Regions from separate parts of the Ochrobactrum sp. P6BSIII genome, predicted to be linked through region 3. Evidence: predicted binding sites of a transcription regulator. Region 3 holds the regulator's gene; each other region holds the start of a gene.
The links. The regulator PhoB, encoded in region 3, activates phosphate uptake and scavenging genes when phosphate is short. The targets are predictions, from matches to a motif close to TGTCATNNANCTGTCAT.
Positions count from the first base shown of each region.

Region 1: a site for PhoB is predicted at 4,346-4,362, ahead of phnF (phosphonate metabolism transcriptional regulator PhnF). Genes of this name have one in related genera too.
Region 2: a site for PhoB is predicted at 2,851-2,867, ahead of FHW00_RS07660 (UDP-2,3-diacylglucosamine diphosphatase). Genes of this name have one in related genera too.

Region 1 is NZ_JACGXB010000004.1:317,894-324,906, reverse strand. Features, by position in the region: gene phnL (phosphonate C-P lyase system protein PhnL) at 1-227, opposite strand, end outside; gene phnK (phosphonate C-P lyase system protein PhnK) at 296-1,072, opposite strand; gene FHW00_RS07925 (alpha-D-ribose 1-methylphosphonate 5-phosphate C-P-lyase PhnJ) at 1,069-1,962, opposite strand; gene FHW00_RS07920 (carbon-phosphorus lyase complex subunit PhnI) at 1,959-3,080, opposite strand; gene phnH (phosphonate C-P lyase system protein PhnH) at 3,083-3,706, opposite strand; gene phnG (phosphonate C-P lyase system protein PhnG) at 3,706-4,161, opposite strand; gene phnF (phosphonate metabolism transcriptional regulator PhnF) at 4,364-5,161, shown strand; gene ssb (single-stranded DNA-binding protein) at 5,226-5,750, opposite strand; partial or broken gene FHW00_RS24520 (hypothetical protein) at 6,384-6,580, shown strand; gene uvrA (excinuclease ABC subunit UvrA) at 6,691-7,013, shown strand, end outside.
Region 2 is NZ_JACGXB010000004.1:257,929-264,941, forward strand. Features, by position in the region: gene FHW00_RS07650 (NADP-dependent malic enzyme) at 1-1,701, opposite strand, end outside; gene FHW00_RS07655 (SDR family oxidoreductase) at 1,881-2,660, opposite strand; gene FHW00_RS07660 (UDP-2,3-diacylglucosamine diphosphatase) at 2,945-3,811, shown strand; gene FHW00_RS07665 (glycosyltransferase family 4 protein) at 3,808-4,872, shown strand; gene dgcA (N-acetyl-D-Glu racemase DgcA) at 4,842-5,822, opposite strand; gene FHW00_RS07675 (MlaE family ABC transporter permease) at 5,979-7,013, shown strand, end outside.
Region 3 is NZ_JACGXB010000001.1:278,809-285,821, reverse strand. Features, by position in the region: gene pstC (phosphate ABC transporter permease subunit PstC) at 1-74, shown strand, start outside; gene pstA (phosphate ABC transporter permease PstA) at 74-1,393, shown strand; gene pstB (phosphate ABC transporter ATP-binding protein PstB) at 1,457-2,230, shown strand; gene phoU (phosphate signaling complex protein PhoU) at 2,326-3,048, shown strand; gene phoB (phosphate regulon transcriptional regulator PhoB) at 3,194-3,880, shown strand; gene FHW00_RS01250 (hypothetical protein) at 4,274-4,459, opposite strand; gene FHW00_RS01245 (cell wall hydrolase) at 4,516-5,463, shown strand; gene FHW00_RS01240 (hypothetical protein) at 5,543-5,815, opposite strand; gene FHW00_RS01235 (aminopeptidase) at 5,988-7,013, shown strand, end outside.

The DNA.
Region 1 (7,013 bases), on a different contig from region 3:
CCGCCATTCACCGCATAATTGCCGTAGACCATTTTCAGGATCGAGCTTTTGCCTGCACCTGATGGACCGCCCAGCACGGCACATTCACCGGCATTAAGCTCAAAATTCACGCCATGCACGACCGGCAGTTCGATACCGCCCTGCAAATGCATGGTGAAGGTCTTGGTTACGCCGGATACGACCAGTGGCGGCATGGATTGCGAAGCGGATGTTTGCAACATAGACATTTTTCACCTCACGCATGAAGTTCCGCTAATTTGCGAAAAACATGCGATAAATATCTGTTTTAATTGATCTATACCTGCAAGATCGATGATACGAGTAACTGCGTATAAGGCGCTTGCGGGTCATCCAGCACGCGATCCGTCAGCCCTTGCTCGACAATATGACCGTCTTTCATGACCATGATGCGGTGCGACAGAAGCCGCGCTACGGCCAGATCATGTGTCACGATGATGACTGAAAGCCCCAGATCGTTGACAAGCCCGCGCAACAGATCGAGCAGACGCGCCTGCACCGAAACATCGAGGCCACCGGTTGGCTCGTCCATGAACACCAGTCGCGGTGCGGTGACGAGATTGCGAGCAATCTGCAAACGCTGGCGCATACCGCCGGAAAAAGCGCGCGGCTGGTCGTCGATACGGTCAGATGCGATTTCCACGCGGCCAAGCCACTCAGTCGCCGTGGAGCGGATGTTGCCATAGTGGCGTTCCCCCACAGCCATGAGGCGCTCGCCGACATTGGCGCCAGCCGAAACCGTCATGCGCAACCCGTCAGCGGGGTTCTGATGGACAAAGCCCCAATCGGTGCGCATCAGGAAACGGCGCTCGGCCTCGCCGATCTTGTAGAGATCGCGGAATTCGCCATCGCGCATCCGGTATTCAACGGTTCCGGATGTCGGTTCTAGCCGGGTTGCAAGGCTGTTGAGCAGCGTCGTCTTGCCCGAGCCGGATTCACCAACGATTGCCAGAACTTCGCCGGGCCAAAGATTGAAGGAGATATCCTCGCAACCACGACGGCTGCCATAGAACTTCGAAAGGCTGTTCACTCTCAGCAGAGGTTCGTCACTCATCTTACCGTTTCCTTGGCTGCAGCCTCGTTATTGGCGGCCAGATGACCGAAATGGCCTTTTGCCTGACGGTCTTCGCAATAGTCGGTGTCCGAGCACACGAACATCGAGCCGCCGCGATCATCCAGCACAACTTCATCCAGATAAACGCCCCTTGCGCCGCAGAGCGCGCAAGGTTCCTTGAACTTCTGCACTTCAAACGGATGATCCTCGAAATCGAGGCTCACGACCTGCGTGTATGGCGGAACCGCATAGATGCGCTTTTCGCGACCTGCGCCGAACAGCTGCAAGGCAGGCGACATATGCATTTTCGGATTGTCGAACTTCGGCGTCGGCGATGGCGCCATCACATAGCGACCTTCGATCATCACCGGATAATCATAGGTCTTGGCAATCTGGCCGTGACGCGCAATGTCTTCATAAAGCTTCACATGCATGAGGCCATATTCGGCGAGCGCATGCATCTTGCGCGTTTCAGTTTCGCGCGGTTCCAAAAAGCGCAGTGGTTCCGGGATCGGCACCTGATAGACGATCACCTGCCCTTCGGTCAGCGGATATTCCGGAATACGGTGGCGCGTCTGGATGATCGTCGCCTCGCCGGTGCTGGTCGTCACGGCTACATCAGCGGTCTTCTGGAAAAACGCCCGGATCGAAACGGCATTGGTGGTGTCGTCTGCGCCCTGATCGATGACTTTCAGCACATCGTCCGGCCCAAGAATGGAAGCCGTCACCTGCACGCCGCCCGTGCCCCAGCCATAAGGCATCGGCATTTCGCGGCTGGCAAAAGGCACCTGATAACCGGGCACCGCAATGGCCTTCAATATGGCGCGGCGGATCATTCGCTTCGTCTGTTCGTCCAGATAGGCGAAATTGTAATTGGCCAGATCGCTCATTCTGCGGCCTCCTTCGCTTGACCTTCCATTGTGCCTTCAGCCTCGCTCTGCGTTTTCTCATATTCCGCACGCATGCTGCGGATGAGTTCGAGTTCAGCCTGGAAGTCGACGTAATGCGGCAGTTTCAGGTGCTCGACGAAGCCGGTCGACTGCACATTGTCGGAGTGGGAAATGACAAATTCCTCATCCTGTGCCGGCGCGGTCACGTCTGTATCGAATTCCCGAACCCGCAAGGCGCGGTCACAGAGCGACATGGACATGGCCTTGCGCTCACTCTGGCCGAACACCAGACCATAGCCGCGTGTGAATTGCGGCGGCTGCTTTGCCGAACCCTTGAACTGGTTGATCATCTGGCATTCGGTCAATTGCACCCGGCCAAGCGAGACGGCAAAGCCCAGCTCAGGCACGTCGAATTCGACCTCCACTTCGCCAATGCGAATTTCGCCGACGAAAGGATGGGTGTTGCCATAGCCGCGCTGGGTGGAATAGCCGAGTGCGAGAAGGAAGCCTTCATCGCCGCGCGCCAACGCCTGCAAGCGCAGATCGCGTTCCATCGGGAATGTCCACGGCTCGCGCGTCAGATCGCCCGGCTCATGGCCTTCCGGCAGAGAGCCATCGTCTTCGATCATGCCGTTCACGCCGAGAATATCAGTGACGCGAGGCGTCTCTTCCTTCTCGGTTTCGCGCGCTTCAGGCTCCGGTACTGCAACGTCGCCAGCCAGATCCGGATCGAGAAGACGGTGGGTGTAGTCGAAAGTTGGACCAAGCAACTGGCCGCCCGGAAGATCCTTATAGGTCGCGGAGATGCGTCGCTCGATCAGCATCTGTCCGGTTTCCATCGGGCGGGAATAGCCAAAGCGCGGCAATGTGGTGCGATAAGCACGCACGAGGAAAATGGCCTCGATCAGATCGCCTCGCGATTGGCGCACGGCAAGTGCGGCCAGCTCACGATCATAGAGCGAACCTTCTGCCATTACGCGATCAACGGCCAACGCAAGCTGTTCGACAATCTGTTCCAGACGCAGTGCAGGCACCGCACGATCACCACGGCGGCGATCATCGAGAAGCCGGTGGGCGTTACGGATGGCTGTTTCGCCACCCTTTACGGCAACATACATGTTCAGCCCTCCAGTTTGGTTATGCGCGTGGTGCGCGGAAATGCGATGACAGCAACGTCACTCACCAGAACCAGATCAATGCCCAGCGGAAATTGCGCGCCGTTGTCACGCCATTGCGCAACGAAGTCCTGCGGAAGACCATTGATGTGAACTTCCCGATCACCGTCAATGCCGGGTCCTTTCAGAACAAGGCCCTGCCCGCTTTCACAGGACTTGACCGCCAGAACCACCGTCGTCGAACGATCAGGAAACTCCGGCAGCCCTTGCGAGAATTCTGCCAATGCTGGCAACAGCGAAGCATCGGTAACCAGTGCGAATTGTGCGGAAGCCGAGTGGTCCACCTGCGGCGCGCCGGTTTGAAAGGTCAGCCAGGCTGTGATGTCTGCATTGGCTGCAATAGCGCTGTCGCACCAGACGGTGGCGTCGTGGTCGAGCAAGGTGGCCGCGATGACGCCCAGTTCCGGTGTCAGCGGCAGCGGCGGCATGGCTGCACGCGCCAGAGCATAAACGCGGCCCGGATTAGCCATCGCATGCATGACCGCATGAAAGGCCGATTGGGCGTCCGTGACCGGATTGGCGAGACCGCCTTCAAAGGCCGGAGATGAATGGGGTGAAGAATGAAGCATCAATTGTCTCCCCGAACCATGGTGAAGAAGTCAACTTTGGTAGCAGCGGCTTCGCTGCGCAGCTTTGCGTCGGCCTGCTCCAGCCGGTTGCGCAAGACATCGAGGACCTGACGTTCCACCGCGTCGCGGCGCTCTTCGTCGATCCAGAGTGCATCGAACAGAGCGGCCAGCCGCGCCTTTTCCTGATCGCGACCGAGCGCATAGGAATGCCCGACCGAACCATCGGCCAGACGCACTGTGGCGCGGGTCACCGTCGCCTCACCAACATTGAACGGCGCGCCGCCGCCGCCGATACGGCCGCGCAGCATTACCAGTCCGGTTTCCGGACCACGGAGAATTTCGAAATCGGGCTTGTCCGACCATTCCAGCCAGAAAGCTTTCAGCTCTTCGCCGCTCGCCTGCGCAAGCGTTGCCATGCTGGCCTGACGTGCAGCCTGCATCACATCAAGCGCCATACCGTTTCCGGACTTGTCATTGCTGGCCGAGGCGTGGATCCCACCGGCGGCAGTGCCTTTGCCTGCCTTGGGCTCTGTCGTTTGCATGAGCTTTTCCGCCCTGTTTCAATCCTGTTGACTTGCTTCGTATATTTGTCTATTTATCTAGACAACCATACAATAACAGAATTATTACCCCCTGCCAATGACAGGACGATGACGGTTGATGACAAAGACCAAACGAATTGAACGAAACAGCGGCGTGGCGATCTGGCGGCAGATTGCCGACGAAATACGCGGCGACATCATGGCCGGAAAACTTCAGTCCGGTGCACGCATGCCTGCCGAGATGGAACTGGCGGATCGTTTCGGTGTCAACCGTCATACGGTACGTAGCGCCATCGCGGCACTGACACAGGAAGGTGTTCTCCGCGCTGAACAGGGCCGCGGCACATTTGTCGCCAATGCCAAGCGCCTGACCTACCAGATCGGGCAGCGCACCCGTATTTCTCAATCGCTGGGCACGCAGGCCAGCGAAGTCAAAGGCATATTACTCAGCAGCGGCACCGAAGTTGCGAGTGCTGACATAGCGGACGCCTTGGGCATCGCTGTCGGCAGCGAAATCACAAAACTTGAAACCGCGCATAGTGCGGATGGGCGGCCGGTATCGCGTGCAACGCATTGGGTGGATACGGCGCGTTTTCCCGATTTTGCCGCCGACTATGCTGAAAATGGATCCATTACCTGGGCGCTCCGGAAGGCAGGTATCGAGGATTATTTCCGTAAATCGACAACCATATCGGCCCAACATGCTGATTCAGATGATCTGAAACATCTAAAGCTTTCACCTGGGGCCATTGTACTGATGGCACGTGCCATCAATGTCGACACAGATGGTCACCCGATCCAGTATTCGCTGACCCGCTTTTCTGCTGACCGTATGGAGTTTTCAATCGAGACTTACCAAGCGAATGAAATCATAAATAATATTACTAATCAGAGAGATAACACGAATACATAATGTTCTGATTTAAAAGACAATCAAGCCAAAATGAAACGGGCGCTTAAAGCGCCCGTCAAATTCATCAAAATGGAATTTCGTCGTCGAGATCGCGGGAGAAACCGCCGCCACCGCCGCCGCCCGAAGAAGACGGGCCGGACGAACCGAAATCACCGCCGCCGGAATAATCCGACATCTGGTTGCGTCCACCGCCGCTGCTGCCACGGTCAAACGAACGGCCCTGATCGCCGCCTTCGCCACGGCTGTCGAGCATCTGAAGCTCGCCACGGAACTTCTGCAACACAACTTCCGTCGAATAACGCTCGTTGCCGTTCTGGTCCTGCCACTTGCGGGTCTGGAGCGCGCCTTCGATATAAACCTTGGCGCCTTTTTTCAGATACTGTTCTGCGACCTTGGCAAGGTTTTCGTTGAAAATGACAACGCTGTGCCATTCGGTGCGGTCCTTGCGTTCGCCAGACTGACGATCACGCCAGCTTTCCGATGTCGCAATACGCAGATTGGCAACCACATCGCCTGAGTTCAGACGACGAATTTCCGGATCGGCACCAAGATTGCCGACCAGAATGACCTTATTGACGCTACCAGCCATCGAAAATCCACTCCGGGTCTCATTCGCGTCTCTTCGGATATTTCTACCCCGACAAGAGCGCTTACCAAAAGAAGGATCAGGCGCATGAATTGCGCCATCACCTGAAACTCATTCATTTACCTTACAGGACTGACGCGTGGAGCGCTCAATTCCAGTACAGCGAAATGTCAATGTCCACAGAGTTTATGTTCTTGTTTTGTTCAAAATGCAAGCATTTTGCATCATCAAAAACTGCTCCTCTCCCAATTTTCAGAAAACTGTGTGGGTAAATTTATGCGGCTTTCTGAGCTTTAAAAACCACTCGTTGGTCCAGCCGAACTCCAACAACCTTGCACCGGTCATCTCGACAAGAAAAAGCCCCGCCGCTCACTGTTTCTTTGGCGCGCGGGGCTTGGGGTTTGAGCAAAGCTCGTATGTCGGCATTAATTCGTCGACAAAATCTTTCGGAACTCGAAGGCGCGCGGCCATTCGTTTTCCGCGCATATATAAATTGTCGGCAATCGAACTTCTTATCAACGATGCATGGTTCCTTGCGAAAAAATGCATCCGCGACCAAGATCGACTGTGCTTTCATCTGTGTGAAAGCTAGGCAGTGTAGTCAGGTGGACTCATGCTCCTTTACCTCCCTACCGGATTTTCCCGCTTCCTGCGAACCTCTTGCCGATATCGCGTCATCCCTCCGCAATACCTCTCCGCTAGCAGCGAGTAACCAAAGTGTGCTCCTGTCAGGAGTGACAGTCAACGCTCTTGCGTTCACATTTCGTATCGCCTATCAGAAGGCTGGTTGTTCGATATTTGTTCCGGTGCTACAAGAGCGCAAATTAGGATGACCTACCCCCTTCTTCTTTGGAGGGCGTCGCCCCATATTACGGGATTGGCGCGGCAGCATCAGAGCCGAAGCCAGTCTATCCATGGCATCACGAAGCAGGCAGGACGCGGAATGAGCGATCAGAAATTCATTTCCATACGTGGCGCGCGCGAGCACAATCTTAAAAATGTCGATCTGGATTTGCCACGCGACAAGCTGATCGTCATGACGGGCCTTTCCGGCTCGGGCAAGTCGTCGCTTGCCTTCGACACCATTTATGCAGAAGGCCAGCGCCGCTACGTGGAAAGCCTCTCGGCCTATGCGCGCCAGTTTCTGGAAATGATGCAGAAGCCGGATGTGGACCAGATCGACGGTCTGTCGCCTGCCATTTCCATCGAACAGAAGACGACGAGCCGCAATCCGCGCTCGACTGTCGGCACCGTTACGGAAATCTA
Region 2 (7,013 bases), on a different contig from region 3:
TTCAAGACCGCAGATCATCGCATCCGCTTCGTCACGCATTACTGCGAGTGCCGCAATAGCGGTCGAATTGGTGCGCACGATGGTGCGGGCAGCTTCCGGCGTGACGCCCTGACGACCCGTATAAGACAGGTACAGGTCGACATAGTCGCGGTAGCGTGGATCGTCTTCAGGGTTGATCAGTTCGAAATCGACGCCTTGACGGATTTTCAGGCCATAGCGGCGCAGACGCGTTTCAACAACCTGCGGACGACCGACGAGGATTGGCGCGGCGATACGTTCTTCGATCACCACCTGCGCGGCGCGCAGCACGCGCTCATCTTCACCATCGGCATAGATGACGCGCTTCGGCTTGTCTTGCGAACGGGCCGCAGCGAAAACCGGCTTCATGATGAGGCCCGAGCGGAACACGAAGCGGTTCAGCCTGTCGAGATAGGCTTCCATGTCTTCGATCGGGCGCGTGGCGACACCGGTTTCCATCGCAGCCTTGGCGACAGCCGGAGCAATGCGCAGGATCAGGCGCTGATCGAAAGGCGACGGAATGATGTAGTCCGGGCCGAAGGTCGGTGTATCGCCGGAATAGGCTTTGGCAGCGACATCGGAAGGTTCTTCACGTGCAAGCGACGCAATGGCGCGCACTGCGGCAAGCTTCATCTCTTCATTGATCGCGGTTGCGCCGACATCAAGCGCGCCGCGGAAGATGTATGGGAAGCAAAGAACGTTGTTGACCTGGTTGGGATAGTCGGACCGACCGGTGCAGATCATGGCGTCGGCGCGCGCAGCGCGCGCTTCTTCCGGCATGATTTCCGGCTTTGGATTGGCCAGCGCCATGATCAGCGGCTTTTCAGCCATCTGATTGAGCAGTTCCGGCTTCAAAACGCCCGCGGCTGAAAGGCCGAGGAACACATCCGCGCCGCCGATGACATCGGCCAGGGTGCGTGCGTCGGTCTTCTGCGCATAGATTTCTTTCCAGCGGTCCATCAGCGTGTTGCGGCCTTCATAGACCACGCCTTCCAGATCGCAGACCCAGATGTTTTCGCGCTTGGCGCCGAGATTGACGAGAAGATTGAGGCAGGCGAGAGCCGCCGCACCGGCACCGGAGGTGACGATCTTGGCGTCTTCAATCTGCTTGCCAGCAAGCTCCAGACCGTTCAGCACTGCGGCGGCTACGATGATCGCCGTACCATGCTGATCGTCATGGAAAACCGGAATATTCATCTTGGCGCGAAGCTGTTCTTCAACTTCGAAACATTCCGGCGCCTTGATATCTTCCAGATTGATGCCGCCGAAGGTCGGCTCAAGAGCGGAAACCACGTCGACGACACGGTTGATTTCAAGCGCGTCGATTTCGATGTCGAAAACATCGATATCGGCGAATTTCTTGAACAGGACCGCCTTGCCCTCCATGACCGGCTTCGATGCGAGCGCGCCGATATTGCCGAGGCCGAGAACAGCCGTACCGTTCGAAACCACCGCCACGAGATTGCCGCGCGCCGTATATTCGGCGGCGGTTGCCGGGTCTTCCTGAATGGCGAGGCAGGGAGCGGCAACGCCCGGCGAATAAGCGAGCGCAAGGTCACGCTGGTTTCCGAGCGGCTTGGTTGACTGGATTTCCAGCTTTCCGGGCTTCGGATATCGATGGAAAAACAGAGCTGCTTCATCGAAGTCCGAACGCGTCGGCGTGGAAGGAGTTTTCTTGGTCATAGTCGCATCGCTTTCCATTTTTCCGCACCGCCGGGATGATGAACGGCGCGTGGAGGGTGCAATTACATGCACACCGAGCCTTTAAACACGTGGGTCGGGCATTCTGGTTTTAACTTAAACTCTCACGTCCCATTAGGCCCGTTTTGGAGAATGAGTTTATCTGTAATGTAATGGCCGCGTCAGAAGGCACTCTGATAAGCACCGCCGTCAATAACGAGATTCTGCCCCGTTATATAGCCTGCATGCTGTGAGCAGAGAAAGGCGCAAGCTTTTCCGAACTCTTCTGGCTGGCCAATGCGTCCTGCCGGGATACGGGCTGCTCGCTTGGCGGCTTCCGCTTCTGCGGTGGTGCCGGTCTTCTCTGCCGAGAAGGCAAAGCCCTTGCGCAGGCGGTCGGTGTCGAAGGCACCGGGCAGGATATTGTTGATGGTGACATTGGCTCCCGCAACGGTGCGGGCAACGCCAGCCAGAAAGGCGGTCAGCCCGGCACGGGCCCCGGACGACAGGTCGAGCCCCGGAATGGGCGCATAGACCGAGGTGGAGGTGATGTTGACGATGCGGCCAAAGCCGCGCTCGACCATACCGTCGATGACTGCCTTGATCAGCTCAATGGGGGTGACCATGTTCTGCGTCACGCCTTCGAGAAGGGCTTCGCGGTCGAGCAAACGGAAGTCGCGGAAAGGCGGCCCGCCATTGTTGTTGACGAGAATATCGGGGTTAGGGCAGGCGGCAAGCAAAGCCTGCTGGCCTTCCGGGGTCGAAACATCGGCAGCCACGGTAACCACATTGACGCCATAGGCCGAGCGGATGGCCTCAGCTGCTTCAAGCAGTGTTTCTTCACTACGACCGTTCAGCACGATATCGCATCCTGCTTCGGCCAGTGCTTCGGCGCAGGCGCGGCCCAGACCTTTGCTGGAAGCGCATACGATTGCCTTGCGACCTTTCAAGCCCAAATCCACGGCTCGATCCTCTTTGCTTTTTTAAAGGTCATGGAGACATGCCACCAAGCGCCAAGGGCAATCAACCGGATTCTGGTTGACGCGCTGATGTGTCCACTTTTCTTGCGCCCGATTTGAACGTTTTTCGGTGTTTTTCACGCTCAATGTTCTGTGATCGCGGTCTTCGGGCGACTGCTGGCCTGTCGGCAGCTGTCATATGCGCGTTACAGTCCCGTCATGCCTCTGTGACATGAATCAGGTTTTCTGCATGCAGTTTCAGGTTGCCATTGAGAGGGACAACCAAAATGAGCACTGACGCAGCAGAAGCGAAGAAATTCCGGACGATTTTCATCTCGGATGTGCATTTGGGGTCAAAAGCCGCGCAGGCCGACCTGCTTCTCGATTTCCTGCGTTATCATGATGCGGATACGATGTATCTGGTTGGCGATATCGTCGATGGCTGGCGGTTGCGGCGCAACTGGCACTGGCCGCAGGAACATAACGACGTTGTCCAGAAGCTGCTGCGCAAGAGCCGCAAGGGCACCAATATCATCTACATCGCCGGCAATCACGATGAGTTCCTGCGTAATTTTCAGGGAACGCATTTTGGCGGTATTGAAGTCATGAACCGCTCCATTCACGAGACGGCGGATGGCCGCAAGTTTCTGGTGATCCACGGCGATCAGTTTGACGTGGTGGTGCGCAATGCCCGTTTCATCGCTTATCTCGGCGACTGGGCCTATGATACCGCGATCTGGATCAACACATTGATGAACCGTGTGCGGTCTCTCTTCGGTCTGCGCTACTGGTCATTTTCGGCCTGGGCGAAGTTCCGGGTGAAAAAGGCGGTCAATTTCATTGGCGAGTTCGAAACGGTCGTGTCTGAAGAGGCGAAGCGCATCGGCGTCGATGGCGTCATCTGCGGCCATATTCATCACGCCACCATCGAAAAGATGAACGATGTTGAGTATATCAACACCGGTGACTGGGTGGAAAGCTGCACGGCGGTGCTGGAGCATTTCGACGGTCGCATGGAACTGGTGAAGTGGACCCAGATGCGCGACGAGAAATCGTCTGGCGGCAAAGCCATTGCGCAGGACAGCCGGGCTGATGACAACAGAATTGTCCGGCTACCACGTGCTGCCCGCAACGCGGCGAAAATTGCCGGATGAACAAGCTCGTCATCGTCACCGACGCCTGGCATCCACAAGTCAACGGTGTCGTTCGGACACTGACCAAGTGCGAAGAAATGATGCGCACACGGGGCTACGAGGTGATCGTCGTTTCCCCACTCGATTATAAATCGATACCGTGCCCGACCTATCCCGAGATCAGGCTTGCTCTGACCACGCCCGGTGCATTTCGGCGGCGGCTTGTACAGATGAAGCCGGACTATATCCATATCGCTACCGAAGGTCCGCTGGGCTATATGGCGCGGCAGGCTTGTCTGAAAAAGGGTTGGAGTTTCACCACCAGTTTTCACACGCGCTTTCCCGAATATGTGGCGGAGCGTTTTCCGGTTCCCTTGAGCTGGAGCTATGGATTTCTGCGGTACTTCCACAATGCCGCGTCGCATACGCTCGTGCCGACGCAATCCATTCTGGACGATCTGAAAGAGCGTGGCTTCACCGGCCTCAATCTGTGGACGCGCGGCGTGGATCGCGGCGTTTTTCACGCCCGGGCCAATGTGAACCGCGATCTGCCGGGGCCTGTCTTCATCTGCGTTGGGCGCGTGGCAACGGAAAAGAACCTTCCGGCATTTCTCAGTCTCGATCTTCCCGGTACCAAACTGATCGTCGGCGACGGCCCGGCGCTCGATGATCTGAAATCACGTTTTCCGGATGCTGTATTTGTCGGCAAGCGGGAAGGTGAGGCGCTTGCGGAAACCTATGCGTCGGCTGATGTGTTCGTTTTCCCAAGCCGGACAGACACGTTCGGCCTTGTTCTGCTGGAAGCAATTGCGTCAGGCCTTCCTGTCGCGGCATTTCCTGTGCCGGGATCGAAAGACGTCATCGGTGCGACGGGCGCAGGCGTTCTTTCAGATGATTTGCACGCGGCTTGCATGGCCGCGCTGGAGCTTGAACCCTTCGATCCCGAACAGGTTCTGAAGCCCTTTACGTGGGAAACCTGTGCCGACATCTTTGAAGAGGCTTTGACCTCCATTGCTGGTGATCGCCCTTCGCGGACCTATCAGGAGGCCGCTCAGCCCCAGACGGTCGCTTCCGGCGGATAAACAAGCGCGCCGTCGTAACGAAGGCCCGGATCACGATCATGCGCAAGGAGCAGTGGTCCGTCGAGATCGACAACCGTTGCCTTTTGGGCGAGCAGCACTGCGGGCGCCATGCCGAGCGATGTGCCAACCATGCAACCGACCATGATTTTCAGGCCAAGACCAATGGCCTTTTCGCGCATCACCAGCCCTTCGGTCAGTCCGCCTGCCTTGTCGAGCTTGATGTTCACGGCGTCATAGCGCTTGGCAAGCTCTTCCAGACCCTCTGACGTGTGGACGCTTTCGTCGGCGCAAATCATGACCGGGCGTTCAATCTCGCTCAGGATCGCATCTTTACCAGCGGGCAGGGGTTGTTCGATCAGGATCACGCCCGCATCGGCGGCAGCGCGCATGTTTTCGGCAATGTTCGCGTCGGTCCAGCCTTCGTTCGCATCAATGATGATCCGGCTGTTTGGTGCTGCTGCGGCGACGGCGCGAATGCGCTCAATGTCGTTCTCGCCGCCCATCTTCACCTTGATCAGAGGGTAATGTGCAACTTTGGCCGTGGATTCTGCCATTTCCTCTGGCGTGCCCAGCGAAACGGTAATCGCCGTTTCAAGTGGCTTGAATTCACCGCCCAGCATATCGGCAACGCTTTTACCGCTGATCTTGGCTTCCAGATCCCACAAGGCACAGTCGACGGCGTTACGCGCGGCACCCGCGGGCATCAGCTTCTGAATGTCCTGACGTGTCACGCCGCCTTCGATCTCGGCCCGGACGGCTTCGATTGCAGCGGTGACGCTTTCAATGCTCTCGCCATAGCGCGCATAAGGTACGCATTCGCCGCGCCCTTGATGCTCACCGTTGCCAATTGCACACACAACAACGGCAGCTTCAGTCTTTGACCCACGCGAAATTGTGAATTTTCCAGCGATGGGGTAGCGTTCAACAAGGATGTTCAAGGTATTCTGCATGGAGAGCCTTCCGAATCTCAATCCCGAAAAGTTGATGGGCTTTTGGGATGAGATGGTGCGTGAGAGCGCGGAATTGGGGTATTCGTCTGATTCATCGGGCGGATGCTCCAATACGCTGTATTTCGGTCGTGTTACGACTCGTATATGAGGTTTGCCATGTTGACCGACACTGCTGACAAAGCAAGAGCTGCCGCGAATGTCGCGCCAAAGATCGATGTGGCGGATCAGGATGGCGTGCGCCTCGTTCGCCTGAGCGGACGCTGGGTTTCGCAAAGCGTCCATCTTGTCGATGACAAAATGCGCAGCCTCGAAAAAGTCGCGGGCGGCCAATCCACGCATATTGATGCTTCCGGCATATCCGGTCTGGATACGGCAGGCGCCTGGCTTGTCGAGCGGCTGAGGCAGCGTCTCGTGACCCAGAAGGCCGATGTGCAGCTTGAAGGCATTCGCGAATCCTGGGCACCGCTGATGGATGAAGTTGGCGGCGCGGTTGAGCGGGCGCTCGATGTTCCTCGCACCAAGAAGCCCTTCTTTCTCATTGCTTTTCTGGCTGCCCTTGGCGGTGGCGTCGTCTCGATTTTCGACGACTTCAAAATGTCGATGCACATTCTGGGTGCCACTATTCGCGGTGCGCAGCTCAAATATGGTCGTGGAAGCGGGATTCCGATTGCCGCCATCGTAACGCAGATGGACCGTATGGGCGTGGGTGCCATTCCCATTATCATTCTGATGTCGACCATCGTCGGTGCGATCATCGCGCAGCAGGGTGCTTTTCAGCTGCGTTACTTCGGTGCTGAGATTTTCGTGGTCGATCTGGTCGGTATTCTGGTCTTGCGTGAATTGGGCGTGCTTTTGACCGCGATCATGATTGCCGGTCGTTCCGGCAGCGCGATTACAGCGGAAATCGGCTCCATGAAAATGCGCGAAGAAACGGACGCGCTGACGGTTATCGGGCTCAATCCTGTAGGCGTTCTGGTGTTTCCGCGCCTTGTTGCCCTCGTCATCGTGCTGCCGCTGCTGACCATCATTTCCAATCTGGCTGCATTGGTCGGGGCAGGCGGCGTCGCGTGGTTTTATTCCAATATCTCGCCGGAGGCCTTTATCAGCCGTCTGCATGATGCAGTGGCGTTGAACACCTATTTCGCCGGTTTGATCAAGGCGCCGTTCATGGCAATGATCATCGGTATTCTT
Region 3 (7,013 bases):
TTTTCGTCCTGACGCTGATCATGAACATCTTTGCGCTGCACATCGTGCGCAAGTACCGGGAGCAGTACGAATAATGACCGATACGACCTTCAACGCAAGCGGCGCGGTTTCTGCAAAGCCGGTGCGCCGCGATATCGGGCTCAAGCGCCGCTATGCCGCCGAACGCCGCTTCCGCCTCTATGGCATTGCTGCAATCGCCATTGGCGTGTTCTTTCTCTGCGCGCTGCTGTTCTCGGTTTTCTCCAAGGGCTACACCGCTTTCTGGCAGACGACGCTTTACCTGCCGGTGAAGCTTGAAGCGCAGGTGATCGATCCGGGCAACAAGCGTGCGACCGATCCGAATGTGCTGATCACAGCGAACTATCCGCTTCTGGTGCGCAACGCCCTTGCTGAAAAGCTTGGCGTGTCACCCACGGACCGTCCGGCTATGCGCGATCTCGGTCGCTTCTATTCGGATGGCGTACGCATTCAGCTTCGCCAGATGGTGATGGACAATCCGTCACTCATCGGCACGACGCAGACCGTTCCGGTTCTGGCAGGCGCAGACATCGATTCCGCCTTCAAGGGGCAGATCGACCTGACTGTGCCCGAAACGAACCGCAAGGTTTCTGACCGTCAGATCGGCTGGATGAAGACGCTTTCGGAAGAAGGCGTCATGAAGGAAGCCTTCAATACCGGCCTCTTCACCTATGGCGCATCGAGCCGCCCGGAAACATCCGGTCTCGGTGTGGCGCTGGTCGGCTCGCTCTATATGATGCTGATCGTGCTGGGTCTGGCTCTGCCTATCGGCGTCGCCGCATCGATCTATCTGGAAGAGTTCGCCAAGAAGAACCGCTGGACCGATATGATCGAGGTGAACATCAACAACCTCGCAGCCGTACCGTCCATCGTGTTCGGTCTGTTGGGTCTGGCAGTTTTCGTCAACTTCTTCGGCCTGCCGCGGTCGGCTTCGCTGGTCGGCGGTCTGGTTCTGACGCTGATGACGCTGCCGACGATCATTATCGCAACGCGCGCCGCTCTTCGCGCCGTACCGCCATCAATCCGCGCCGCAGCGCTTGGTCTCGGCGCTTCCAAGACACAGATGGTCTTCCATCACGTCCTGCCGCTTGCCGCACCCGGCATTCTGACGGGCACCATCATCGGGCTTGCCCATGCGCTTGGTGAAACCGCTCCGCTTCTGCTGATCGGTATGGTGGCTTTCGTGGCGGATGTTCCGTCCACTCCGATGGAACCGGCGACCGCCTTGCCTGTCCAGATCTATATGTGGGCCAATGAAGCAGAACGCGCCTTTGTGGAACGCACGTCCGGCGCTATCATCGTCCTGCTTCTGTTCCTGGCCGTGATGAACATTGCAGCAATCATTCTGCGCCGCCGGTTCGAGCGCCGCTGGTAAACGGGAGTCGAAGCTATGAACTTGATGACAGAACGTACTCTCGAGAAAGCCGTAGGAGAAAAGATGAACGCCAACGCCAGTTCCGTAAAGATGCGCGGCGACAAGGTTTGCGTATTCTATGGTGAGAAGCAGGCCCTTTTCGACGTCAATCTGGATGTTCCGGAAAAGATGGTGACGGCGCTGATCGGTCCTTCCGGCTGCGGCAAGTCGACATTCCTTCGCTCGCTCAACCGCATGAACGACACGATTGAAGGTTGCCGCATCGGTGGCAAGATCACCCTCGACAATGAGGATATCTACGATCCGAAGATCGATGTGGTGGAACTGCGCGCCCGTGTCGGCATGGTGTTCCAGAAGCCGAACCCGTTCCCGAAGTCGATCTACGAGAACGTGGCTTACGGCCCGCGCATTCACGGTCTGGCCCGCTCCAAGACCGATCTTGAAGAAATCGTCGTGACGAGCCTTCAGAAGGCCAGCCTGTTCGAGGAAGTGAAGGATCGCCTTCACGATGCGGGAACGGGTCTTTCCGGTGGTCAGCAGCAGCGCCTGTGCATTGCACGTGCGATTGCGGTTAGCCCGGAAGTCATTCTGATGGACGAACCCTGCTCGGCGCTCGATCCGATTGCCACGGCAAAGGTGGAAGAGCTGATCGACGAACTGCGCCAGAACTACACGATCGTCATCGTCACCCACTCCATGCAGCAGGCGGCTCGCGTTTCGCAGCGCACCGCCATGTTCCATCTCGGCAATCTGGTCGAAGTGGGCGATACGGAAACGATGTTCACTGCGCCGACCGAAAAGCGCACGCAGGACTACATCACCGGACGCTTTGGCTAACGGACTGGGGCAGGGGACAAGTCTCCCTTGCTCGCGGACTGTGCCAGAACCAACAGAAGTGCGGCTTCCCCGCAATTTATATTACGAGGTCTACCATGCCGTCTCAGCATACCGTTCGTTCCTACGATGAGGAACTGAAGTTTCTCACCCACAAGATCGCCGAAATGGGCGGACATGCGGAACGTATGGTCGAACAGTCGGTCGCCGCTATTGTCAACGCGGACAACGCTCTCGCACAGCGCGTCATTTCCGACGACCTGATCCTCGACGCCAGCGAACGCGAAATCGACGACAAGGCCGTGATGATCATCGCCAAGCGTCAGCCAATGGCTGTCGATCTGCGCGAGATTATCGGTTCGATCCGTATCTCCGCAGATCTGGAGCGTGTTGGCGATCTGGGCAAGAACATTGCCAAGCGCGTTGCAGCCGTTTCGGAGTCCCGCCAGCCGGTCAAGCTCTATCGTGGCCTTGAAACTCTGGCCGAACTGGCGCTGACCCAGCTGAAAGACGTGCTCGACGCCTATGCGTCGCGCTCGGTGCAGCAGATCAATGTCGTGCGTGATCGCGACGACGAGATCGACGCCATGTACACCTCGCTGTTCCGTGAGCTGCTCACCTATATGATGGAAGATCCGCGCAATATTTCTGCCTGCACGCATCTTCTGTTCTGCGCCAAGAATATCGAGCGCATCGGCGACCATGCGACCAACATCGCGGAGACCGTCTATTACATCGTGACCGGCCTGCAGATGCCTGCCGAACGACCGAAGGAAGACCTGAGCCACGGCATCGTCGTGGATGAGGCACGCAAGCCCTGAGTAAGCGCTGCGTTTGGAGCACATCAGGACGGCTTTGCCGAAAGGTGCTCCAAATGCGGTGGAGAATGAGTGAATAGCGCGGCGACACGCGGTCGATGGGGGGACGTGTATCTTCCGCTCGCCGGATTTTAATAGGGAATATTGGATGTCACAGGTACCCAAAATCGCTGTGGTGGAAGACGAAGAAGCGCTGAGCGTTCTGCTGCGCTATAATCTTGAGGCTGAGGGCTATCAGGTGGATACGATGCTACGCGGCGACGAGGCTGAAATCGCGCTGCGCGAGAACGTACCGGATCTTCTCATCCTCGATTGGATGCTTCCTGGCGTATCCGGCATCGAACTGTGCCGCCGTCTGCGCCAGTGGCCGGAAACGGAACGTTTGCCGGTCATCATGCTGACCGCTCGCGGTGAGGAAAGCGAACGCGTTCGCGGCTTGAGCGTCGGTGCTGACGATTACGTGGTGAAGCCGTTCTCTACCCCTGAGCTTCTGGCTCGCGTCAAGGCCATGCTGCGTCGCGCCAATCCAAGCCTGCTGTCGCATGTGCTGAAGGTCGGTGACCTGGTGCTCGACCGCCAGCAGCATCGTGTTTACCGCAAGGAAAAGGAAGTTCGTCTTGGACCGACGGAGTTCCGCCTGCTGGAATATTTCATGATGTCGCCGGGTCGCGTGTTCTCACGCAGCCAGCTTCTCGATGGTGTCTGGGGACCGGACATTTATGTCGATGATCGCACCGTCGACGTCCATGTCGGACGCCTGCGCAAGGCTATCAACTTGGGTCGCGCGCTCGATCCGATCCGCACGGTACGCGGCGCCGGTTATTCTTTCGGCTGATTGAACTTCGATAAAAACTGCTCTTTGAGCCCGTCTTTCGTGACCGAAAGGCGGGCTCGATCACTTTTGGACGTGCCCGTTTTGCCAGTTGCTCAAGCCACCCGATTCGGCCAGATGAGGCGCTGAAAAGCCCTAAAATGGCCAATCTCACGGAATGTTACGCAGCTTGCATCAAAGTTGAAGGAACCGGCGCAGGACTTGCTAAAACAGTTACGCCGCAGATTTTCCCAGCCCGATGAAGCAAGATATATCAAAATTTTACAGCAGTTGCGAATTAAGGCAGCGATGTGGCCTGTATTGGGGAACTATGATTTCCATCAAATCAAAGGTTTATCTCTTTTCTCTAGGTTCATTAAGAAATTATTAATAGTTTTGAATGGTTTGTGTGGGTAATTACGCTCGTGATTCGGGTTTCATTTGCAGCCGTTTCGATGGTTTCAGCAATTTCGGAATTTGACCCATTGCCTTTTTTTGGCCTAAAAATTCCAAAACCTTGAAGAAGACGAGCGACGGCAGGTTGTTTGATTTTTGATCTTCGCTTGCTTTGACTTGCACCGCAGCTAGACCCGCACTGGTCATTATTGGCCTTCGGATCGACTGCTTCAGTTAAGGGTCCTGAATATGAGACTGAGCCGTTGACGCGCGCTGGTAATTGGAAGCTGCCTGTATTGGCAGGACTGCTCGTAGCGCCCTTCGTAGTGACGGGCTGCACGACGACCGGCACCACAGCCAAGACTGAGAAGACGGCGGCTGTAAGCCACGTCAAGTCGGTTAACGGCGTCAAGACCTATACCTACACGGCGAAGGACAAGGAGTGCCTCGAGCGCGCAATGTTCTTCGAATCGAACCGTTCCAGCCCTGATGGTCTGATGGCCGTTGGTACGGTCGTCATGAACCGCCTCGCATCGGGCCGTTATCCGGATACGATCTGTGGCGTTGTTGGCCAGAAGAACCAGTTCGCGCCCGGCGTGCTCAGCCGCAAGATGGAATCGGGCAAACTGCCCGACGTTCAGGCCGCAGCCGATGCTGTGCTGAAGGGCCAGCGCCATCCGAAGCTGAAGAACGCCATGTTCTTCCACACGGCTGGCCTGTCATTCCCGTATGACAACATGCATTACGTGCTGGTTGCCGGCGGTAATTCGTTCTACGAGAAGCGCAATCGCGACGGTTCGTTGCAGAACCCGGTGCCGCAGGAGCCATACAATCTGGCTCTCGCCTATTCGCCGCAGTCGCCATCCACGCCGCAAGATCCGTCTTATGACGTGACGCTGCCACAGGCCGGACCCGTGCCGGAAGCAGCGCCCACCGTACAGGTCGCGCTGGCGGATGCCGCAAAGATGGAAACCTCTATACGGGGCAGCGGCCTTGGCCCGCAGGCACGTGGCAATCGCCTCTCGCACCAGAATGGTGTAGCGCAGGCACAGCCGCAGATTCAGCAGGTCGCGTCCTACCAGCCGCAATTCGATACGTCTGCGCCTGCCAGCCAGCCGCAAACGCTCGGCTATGCCGCAGCAGACCAGAAGCAGGCCGATGCAATCGGCGCGCTGCTTCTGTCGCAGGATCGTCCAGAAACGCCTCTATAAGTTGATTTGAACAGCTTCGGTGCGGGCTAATCTTTCCGATTGGCCCGCATTTTCATTTGAGCCCCGCAATCTGCCGTAATTAGCGGGGGCGAACTACGACCGGACGATAGATCGGCTGATAGAGCATGATTGGCCGGTCGTAAAAATCGACGCGGTTTTCCCATGCGCGGCGATCCGCCCGGCGGTCGAGATCGAGCCGTTGCAGACAGTTGGCAAATGCGTCGGTCCGAGGCTTGAAACCATAGCCGAGACATGTCCGTTCATCGGCAGCGCGGCGCTCTTCCGGCGTCATGGTGACACAACCGGCCAGCAGGCCTGCAAGTCCCAATAATACAAGCGCTTTCTTGTTCATTCTCTTTGCTTTCCATATCGCTGACCGCAGCATCGAGTATAGACCATATCCTGAAAAGAACGTGGTTTAATTGCGCCATCTGATAAACTGGCGGCGAGTGTACAGAAGTGATTCTTTCATGGCGCCCCCTTTCTTGAGGGAGGCGCTTTCGCATCAAAGAGGTCCGCAGCCCATGGCTCACGATATGCAAAATCCCGTCATCGATCCGGTAAAGCTCGAACGTCTGGCTGAAGTAGCCGTTCGCGTCGGCCTGCAATTGCGCGAGGGGCAGGATCTGATCATCACGGCGCCTGTTGTTGCCTTGCCGCTGGTTCGACTGATTGCCAAACATGCCTATAAGGCGGGCGCGGGTCTGGTGACGCCGTTCTTCGCCGATGACCAGATTGCGCTGGCTCGCTATGAAAATGCGCCGGATGCGAGCTTTGACCGTGCTTCGACCTGGCTCTATGAGGGCATGGCCAAGGCTTATTCGGAAGGTGCGGCGCGTCTTGCGATTGCTGCCGACAATCCGATGCTTCTGTCCAGCCAGGACGCCGCCAAGGTCTCGCGCGCCAATCGCGCCAACTCCAAGGCCTATCAGCCAGCGCTGGAAAAGATCGCCGGTTTCGACATCAACTGGAACATCGTTTCCTATCCGAATGCGGCATGGGCGCAGCTGATGTTCCCCAATGAGCCGGAAGAGGTGGCGACCCGCAAGCTGGCGGAGGCCATCTTCGCCGCTTCGCGCGTTGATGTGGAAGATCCGATTGGTGCATGGGCCGCGCATAATGCAGCGCTTCGCACCCGCACCCGCTTCCTGAACGGCAAGGCTTATAGCGCCCTGAACTTCAAGGGTCCGGGCACGGATCTGACGGTTGGGCTTGCCGATGGTCACGAGTGGCATGGTGGCGCGTCGACGGCCAAGAACGGCATTACCTGCAATCCGAATATTCCGACGGAAGAGGTTTTCACCACGCCGCATGCCTTGCGCGTCGATGGCTATGTCGCCAGCACCAAGCCTTTGTCGCATCAGGGTACGCTGATCGAAAACATCGCAGTGCGTTTCGAGGCGGGCCGTATCGTCGAAGCCAAAGCGACCCGCGGCGAAGAAGTGCTGTCGAAAGTGCTCGACACGGATGAAGGCGCGCGCAGGCTGGGTGAAGTGGCGCTGGTGCCGCACTCCTCGCCGATCTCGCAAAGCGGCCTTCTGTTCTACAAC